One region of the Ruegeria sp. CE9 genome, then DNA from elsewhere that is predicted to be linked to it. Evidence: riboswitches for the same ligand, from Rfam matches in the RefSeq annotation. Region 1 holds a riboswitch; the other holds the start of a gene.
What was found. A riboswitch is a leader RNA that binds a small molecule or an ion and turns the genes downstream of it on or off. The one in region 1 is predicted to bind cobalamin.

Region 1 (4,268 bases):
TTGGCCAATTCCTGACGGTTTTGGCGATCAACGCCTTGGATCGCGCTGATATCGAACAGGTGTTATCCTGGTGCCCGAAGGGGCAAACCAGCGCGTTGGTCGGATCGTCCGGCGTTGGGAAAACGACACTTGCCAACGGCATGACAGGCCGGGATGAGGCGACCGCGGGCATTCGTGAAGATGACGCGCGCGGCAGGCACACGACAACCGCGCGCGCTTTGCACCAAATGCGCAACGGTGGCTGGCTGATCGATACGCCCGGAATGCGCGCGCTGCGATTGCTGGACGCGCAGGAGGGCGTGGACGAGGTGTTCTCGGACATCACGGATCTTAGCCGGAACTGCCGTTTCTCGGATTGTCAGCACGATTCTGAACCCGGCTGCGCGGTACAATCTGCAATCGAAACCGGTGAACTCAATCCCGCGCGGCTAGACCGCTGGCGCAAGCTGCGACGCGAAGACCAGCACAATTCAGCGACCGTCGCTCAGGCGCGCGCACGTGACAAAGCGTTCGGCAAGATGGTTCGCAGCGTGATGACCGAAAAGAAGTCTCGCAAAGGGCTTTGAAAGTCTGGGCACCGGCCTCCGGTGCCCAGTACATTCAGGCGATCAGCCGGGGCCAGACCGCCGCATTGCGCCGTGCGAAGGCGCCGATATGACCAACCTGAGACAGTCCAAATTCACTTGGTGAGAGCAGATGCCGCTGCGCATCGGTCCCGTACAGGTCAGCAAGCCACCAGACCGCTTTGGGCGGCACGACCTGATCATCTACAAAGGCAAACAGATCAACCTGCTTTCCGTATTCTGCCCAACGGTTTGCGGGCAGAGTCGTTCCGATTTCTGGCACATAGCTCTGAGGCGCGGTGCACCACTTGCGCCATTGCCAGTACACTTGCGCTGGCAGGTTTGGGCCAAAACCCACGGCCTTTCCCGGAAGATACCCAAGTGCCTTGACCGCCAAGGGTGCGTGCCCATACCAGAACAGCGCTGCCAACGCGCGGTATGGCCAGGGATGATCCTTGAACGTCACCAGACCAGAACATACACAGATCATCCTGTCGACCTGTTCGATATCGGATTGGAGCGGGCCAAACATACCGCCCAATGAATGACCAATGCTCCAAAGCTTTGCCCGAGGAAACCTGCGCCGCATCTCAGCCCGGGCAGCGGGAATATCGATCAACGCCCAATCGGCCATGGTAACATCCGATCGCTTCTGCGATCCCGATAGCGAGTTTCCGAAATCCCGATAATCATACGTCAGGCACGCCATGGCGTGCTCTTCCGCAAGCCATCGCGCGAAGTGTTGATAGTATTCCCTGGGCACTCCGGTCGCGCTGTTGATGACAACTGCCGTTTCAGGTTCGGCCATCGGGCGGTAAAGCCGAGCCGACAGCATTGCCGGTCCGGACCGAAACTCGAAATCTTCGGTCGCAATTGCCTGCTGAGTGTCCAACATGGTGCCCTCCGAAATCATCTGAACTGATCAGTTCAGCATGAGCCGCCCAAGTCAAGGTTGACGTAGCTGGACCCTGCGTCATGTGCCGGATGCAATCTTCTTGACTCGGGCCCGGCACAGCCGCTAGCGATGACATGATGGTTCTCGCGCCCATTCGGGCCGGGATGAAAAGGGAACACGGTGCGGTTCTGCCCGGAATAACCGGAATGAACCAAGGCCGAGACTGCCCCCGCAACTGTAAGCGGCGAGCGATGTCGAAATGCCACTGGCCATTAAGGCTGGGAAGGTCGGCAAAGCAATGACCCGCAAGTCAGGAGACCTGCCATCAAATGAAACTGAAACTCGGGCGGGGTGTCCGGGCAGGGCCAGACTGCATAATTGCCGTCCCTCCTGACCGTCGCCCCGACCAGCGCGGAGGGCGCATAATGATCTGGAAGACCAACACGCACGAATTCTCGGCAACAATTTGCCAACGGACCGGTAAAAACTGCCCTGCCCTGGCACAAATGGCGCGGGCACTGGCGGCTTCAATGGCAAAAGTCGGTCCAACAACAACGGCAGGATTCGAAATCGAAGGAAGCTGTGATCTGGCACATTGCGCGGGCGGGTGCACGGCGCGTTTTCGCGCTTGTCCAGACGAAATTCGGGTATTCTGCGACGCGGATGCAGACACCTCAATCAAATGTCTTGATGACTATGCTGATTTGCTTTTTGGCAGTGACATCGACTCGGTTCCCGCAAGCCTCATGTCGCACCCACCATGCGCAATGCTTGAGGCGATTGCCCTCACGAATGGGACCCGCGCGCCAGAGGAATTCCGCCCATCGGCCTGAGCGCTAATCGCCCGCCAATACGCTGGCTGGCGCAGTCGCCCAGCGCATCTGCGCGTCCGTCTCAACGGCACATGGACGCAACGCACGAAGCCTTTTTAGTGCTGTATCAGGGTGTTCCCCACACTCGACCATTATGCGCAGTACAGCCATACCCGACCGGCCGCATCCGCCCTTGCAATGAACCAATACCCGCCCGCCGCCAGACAGTGCGTGGCGGGCCGATTTACTGGCCTGTTCCCATCGTTCGCTTACGTCCTGAGTCGGAATACCGTAATCCTCGACCGGCAAGTGAACCCAGCGGCAAGCGCGATCGCGAACATCCGAGCCAAAATCCCGAGCGCCATCAAGGATCATCTCGACCTCGGTCGCCATTGACAGGATCAGACCCGGTTTCCATCCGGCCACAGCATCCAAATCGCCGATATAATCTCCGCCCCGTCCGGGCATTGAGGTTAGCGCAAGAGATCCGCCACCAACCTGTAGTGCATGGATAACCAATTCAGACATTCTACGCTCCCCCCGAAACGCGGATCAGAAAATCTTTTTTGCTGGTCTCAGACCGTACGATATTAACCGGGTCCGCCGACAATCCAAAATGAAAATCGCCTCGGCTTGCTGTGGACGCGGGCGGCGGGGGCCTCTACGCTGCGTCGGAACACGAATCCGACAGAGCAGACATGACCGAAACGCCCAGCCCCGCCTACCAGGTTCTTGCCCGCAAATATCGCCCTGAAACATTCGCCGATCTGGTCGGTCAGGACGCGATGGTGCGCACGCTCAAAAACGCGTTCGAGGCGGACCGGATCGCGCAAGCCTTCATCATGACCGGCATTCGGGGCACCGGTAAGACCACCACTGCCCGGATCATCGCCAAGGGTATGAATTGCATCGGTCCGGACGGAAATGGCAACCCGACAACCGAGCCCTGCGGCCAATGCGAACACTGTGTTTCAATCATGGAAGGCCGCCATGTCGACGTGATGGAGATGGACGCCGCCAGCCGGACCGGCGTAAATGATATCCGCGAGATCATCGATAGCGTCCGCTACCGCGCCGCCTCGGCCCGCTACAAGATTTACATCATCGACGAGGTTCACATGCTCTCGACCAGCGCTTTCAACGCGCTGCTCAAGACGCTGGAAGAACCACCCGAACATGTGAAGTTCATCTTCGCGACCACCGAGATCCGCAAGGTGCCGGTGACCGTCCTGTCGCGCTGTCAGCGCTTCGACCTGCGCCGGATCGAGCCCGAGGATATGATCGGCCTCTTGCGCAAGATCGCCGAGTCGGAAAAAGCTCAGATCGCCGACGACGCACTGGCTCTGATCACCCGCGCCGCCGAAGGATCTGCGCGGGATGCAACGTCACTGCTGGATCAGGCGATCAGTCACGGGGCGGGTGAAACCAGCGCCGATCAGGTGCGCGCTATGTTGGGTCTGGCCGACCGGGGCCGTGTTCTGGATCTGATGGATATGATCCTGCGTGGTGACGCGGCAGGAGCCTTGACCGAGCTTAGCGGGCAATATGCCGAAGGGGCAGACCCATTGGCGGTCCTGCGCGATCTGGCTGAGATCACCCATTGGGTCTCGGTCGTCAAAATCACCCCGAATGCTGCCGAAGACCCTACCGTTTCCCCGGACGAACGCGCCCGGGGTCAGCAAATGGCCGAAGCCCTACCGATGCGCGTTCTGACCCGCATGTGGCAGATGCTGCTAAAGGCTCTGGAAGAGGTCTCGGCCGCGCCAAACGCAATGATGGCTGCAGAAATGGCAGTGATCCGACTGACCCATGTCGCTGATCTGCCTAGCCCGGAAGAGCTGATCAAACGCCTGCAGGATACACCACAGCCACCCGGTGGTGGTCCGGGCAATGGGATTAGCGCGCCCGGTCCGGCAGGCGCGACCCCTCAGGCGTCGACCCGACCAGCCTATGCTTCAACGGCAAGTGGGACGGCAGGCGGGCCAACCGCTGCTCTAG
Region 2 (4,268 bases), on a different contig from region 1:
GGTTTTGGCTTCGATCGCTGCCAGCTGCTCTTTCCAGTCCGCAACCAGCGCCTCGGCCTTGTCCTCGATATGCATGACCTTGCCCAAACGCAGAACATCGTTAAACAGCAGGTCCATGCTGGCTTGTGGCCGGTCCTTATCCAGATGCACGCAGCTTTCGGTCAGGATCATGGTCTTGATCCCGAACGGCGCCAGGGTGTCAGGCGTTACATCGCCTCCGGGCTTCATCCCATAGTACCAGCCGGCAAAGAACAGGTCAGGCTCAGCCGCCACAAGGTTTTCGACAGTCGGGTATTTCGGTGCAAGCTCGGGGATGTCGCCGCGCAGCGCATCGAAATCGGGGCTGGTCTTGTACCATCCGGTGATGCCGGTCAGGCCAACGATCTTGTCCTGCAAACCCAAAGCAAAGGCCATGTCGGTCATGTTCATGTCATGGACGACCAGTCGCTCGGGCTGGGTTTCAAAGACCAGAGGCTCACCGCAATTGTCGACAGTGACCTCGTGCGCAGCAGCGCCGCTTGCCATGGCAGTGGCCAATGCCACGGACCAGATTTGTTTCATGAGAATTCTCCTAAGTCTATGTGGATATAGTTGTTTTTCGGATATCAAGGGCCGGGATCACGCGGCCTTCGTGATGAAAGCAGAGGAAATCGACGCCAAAGGTTTCGCGCACCCGTTCTGGCGTCAGCACCTCTTCCACCGATCCGAATCCAATCATGCGGGTCGATTTCATCAGCGCCACGTGGGTGGCAAATTCGGGGATCATGACCAGATCATGCACGATCATCACCACGGTGATCCCAAGCTCAGCGACCAGAGATAGCATGCGCCCCTTCGCGTCGGGATCCAAATGATTGGTCGGTTCATCAAGAAACAGCAAGGATGGATTCTGCGCCAGAGCACGCGCGATATGCGCGCGCTGACGTTCACCCCCTGACAGCTGTGCCATTCGCTTACCCGACAAGCTGGCAAGACCGGTCAGATCAAGAATCCGATCCAATTCTTTGGCATGTGCTTCGGCTGAGCGATCAGCACGAATGGGTATCTGCCCCAACGCAACGTAGTCCCGCAATCCCAAACGCCCGTCAGGCAATTCCTGCTGGCCCACCACCGCGATCATGCGCGCACGCTCTTTGGCCGAAAGCTGTTTCAGACTCCGCCCCTTGATGCGAACATCGCCAAGGGCCAGCGGTTCGGCACCGCAAAGCAAATTCAGAAGGGTCGTCTTACCTGCGCCATTCGGTCCGGCGATGGCCAGGATCGATCCTTCGACCAATTCAAAGGAAACGCCCTGCAGCAGGATATCCCCGTTAAGCGCATAATACTCGAGGTTCTCGGCAACCAGAAAGCTTTGCTCCGTCATGGCGCAACCCTCGGTATGCGCGAGAGCGTCTTCTTGAACAATGCCCTCGGACGATCCGTGGCATTTGTCCATCCATCCGCGCACAGCTGGTACTGTTCTGCGAATTCCACAATCGCGTCCAGATCGTTGCCTGTTGCTATGTCGCCAAACAGATATTGAGCCTTGCCAAGTGCCTGAAATCCGATTGTCGCAGGTCGGTCACATCCAGCCATGCAATCGACAGTGCGAATTGCAAAGCCATCCGGCAGCCTGTCCGACAGCGTGTTAACTACGTGATCCGTGAAAATGGAATCCCGGCAGCCCGCGCATACAAGAACGAAATGATCGCAGTGTTTGGTCATCACGCGCCTCGCCTACTGTAACATCAAAATGAATGCAATGTTATTACATTGCATATCGTATGCCGTAATCTGCGCGCGATGCGCCGCGACCCTTCTTCTATTGCAATCGGGATTAATAATATCAGCAATCATTCGAATGCCCCACTCGACCTGTTTCCAGCCGCGTGCGGAAGCTGCCAACGATGTAAACACGTTTTAGACGTGCCATTAAGCCTCCTTCCAGGACACCCCGCCCCGGTTTGGTTGAACATTTGATGGCAGGTCTCCTGACTTGCGGGTCCTAGCTCAGCCAACCTTCCCGATCCTTTGGATCAGTGGCTGTTTGGCCTTGCTCGCCGCTTACAGTTGCGGGGGCAGTTACGGAATTGGCGCCTGTCGGCAAACCTCACCGTATTCCCTTTTCATCCCTTGGGCGCACCATTGGGAACCATCTCTTGATTGACTGCCTGAGATCATGAGACACGTCAATGATAAAGTCGAAAGTTGAGGCTTCAGGAAAATTACGGTCGCGTCATCTTTGTCCTTGAGGGCCAAACCAACATACTTGGATGCTGACCGAAAGTGGCATGTAGCGTCTCAGATCAATCCGTTTGGTACCACCGTCCGGAAAAACACCTCTTAATAGGCAAGACCAGCAGTATGCATTCCTAGCCGCTAAAGCGTGAATTTGCTCGATGCCAGATCAATGGGTAGTCGAATTTATCGTTTCCGCAGGCACACATGGTTGGAAAAATCTGAATCTGCGTTAAGCTGTTCGGATTTAGAGGAATGGTTTTGCCGGCACCTTACGCGTGATTGATCATTGCCTGGGCTTATCCAAGGAGAGGGTTCTTTGACACATGTTTCGCAAAATGGATTACCCCCAGATCTTGTTGAAGATGTTATCGACCACAATGCCGAGGCTGTCGCGCTATGGAAGGGTCGTCGCCTAAGGGCACAGCATGGGCGCAGCCACGGATGTGTCGCCGCAACGTTCACTGTAAGGAAGAACTTACCTGACCACCTGCGCCATGGGCTCTTTGAACAGCCTGCAAGCTATGTGGCCGCAGTTCGGTTTTCCAACGGCGCGCATCTTGATGACCGAAAATCAGATGCGCACGGGATGGCGATCAAACTCTTTGACGTGCCCGGACCCAAGCTGATCGACACCGAAGCCCTTGCACATTTGGGCATCTCGCAGCTCAGCGACGAGTTTGATTTTGTACTGGTCGATCAGGATGTATTTCCCAGCTATGTCCCCGAAGAATACGAGCGATTAGGCAAGCTTGTCGCCACATTACAAGCGGTGCAGCACGCATTCAAAGGGCGGCGAAAATGGAGTTTGAAACTGGTGGCCAAAGGCCTGGGCGCAGCCTTTCGTGCCCTCTTCACGCGCGAAGGTAAACGCCAATTCGGTGTTGCGAGTGAGTTTGCGTCAAAATACATGCACTCACCGTTCGAAGTTCATTTCTGGTCTACAACACCTTATCGTCTGGGGCCTGATCTGACGATCAGATATCTGGCACGCAGCGCACGGCCCAACATTCCCACAACACCTGTGGATGGCCCTGACGATATCGGCAAACACTTGCGGCAAGATGTGTCTGAGGGCGACAATCAATTTGAGCTTTGCGTAATTGAGCCGCCGCGCAGCGATGCAGATTTTAATGCGCTCGACAATCGCATTCGGTGGGCTTGTGATCCGCAACCCGATGCGCCGCTCGACCCATACCACCATTCCGTCACGCCGGTTGCGGATATCACCATTTCCCAGGGCGCAGCCTTTGACCCGCAAGATGGCGACGCGATGAGCTTTTCGCCTTGGCGCGTCACGGCAGAGCATGAGCCTCTGGGGCCGATCAATGCGATCCGGCTAAGGACCTATCTAAGCCTGGCGCGTGCCCGGTTCCCTAACAAATGACCAGACGGAGACGTTTTGATGCTGGATGTTGATGATCTGATCGACCTCGGGTTCAAGGTCGCCCCACGCTTTACAAGCTATGTCACGGCAATCAGGCTTGCGAACGCCGCCAAAGTGCACCGACCAAGACCATACATCTTAAACAAGGACTATACGACTTGGCCGGGGGTGTATTCACACCGTTGGATTGGCCGGCATACGCAGCCCGAAGACCCTTCGCCAATCTTGCCCTCCGAAAGCGAGGTCGCCGACCTGTTTCGGCGCAGAACGCAAATTGACGGTAGCCCGCTTACGCTGCTGTGCCCCCAAGGATCGACACTCTTTTTCATATCGGCTGCACAGTGGTTTACCGATAGTTTTCTGCGCACATTCGTAGCGCCGGATACGTTTGGTCAGACGGATTCGAACCACGAAGTCGACCTGTGTCAGATTTACGGGCTGAATGATTTTCAGACCGACATGTTGCGCGAACGCGACCCCGATACCAAAGAATTGACCCATCGCCTTGCCTTTCGACTGGATGCACAAGGTGAAATGTGGGCGCCAAAACTGTTTCAAAAGGACCAATCCGGGGGCGTGAAACTTGCGCCGCCCTTTGATGGCAGCCTTGCCACGGGGGACAATTGCGGAAAGCCATTACATGATCCCTGCAAACTGTGGAATG

Region 2: linked by a shared signal. The riboswitch ahead of ACR0B3_RS14500 (DUF1636 family protein) and the one ahead of ACR0B3_RS17475 (hypothetical protein) in region 1 are both predicted to bind cobalamin.

The regions. Positions count from the first base shown of each region.
Region 1 is NZ_JBQFRO010000010.1:50,049-54,316, forward strand. Features, by position in the region: gene rsgA (ribosome small subunit-dependent GTPase A) at 1-566, shown strand, start outside; gene ACR0B3_RS17470 (alpha/beta hydrolase family protein) at 601-1,458, opposite strand; cobalamin riboswitch at 1,580-1,799, shown strand; gene ACR0B3_RS17475 (hypothetical protein) at 1,884-2,291, shown strand; gene ACR0B3_RS17480 (phosphatase domain-containing protein) at 2,295-2,798, opposite strand; gene ACR0B3_RS17485 (DNA polymerase III subunit gamma/tau) at 2,969-4,268, shown strand, end outside.
Region 2 is NZ_JBQFRO010000007.1:72,579-76,846, forward strand. Features, by position in the region: gene ACR0B3_RS14490 (ABC transporter substrate-binding protein) at 1-561, opposite strand, end outside; gene ACR0B3_RS14495 (ABC transporter ATP-binding protein) at 578-1,363, opposite strand; gene ACR0B3_RS14500 (DUF1636 family protein) at 1,360-1,704, opposite strand; cobalamin riboswitch at 1,944-2,151, opposite strand; gene ACR0B3_RS14505 (catalase family protein) at 2,537-3,604, shown strand; gene ACR0B3_RS14510 (peroxidase family protein) at 3,623-4,268, shown strand, end outside.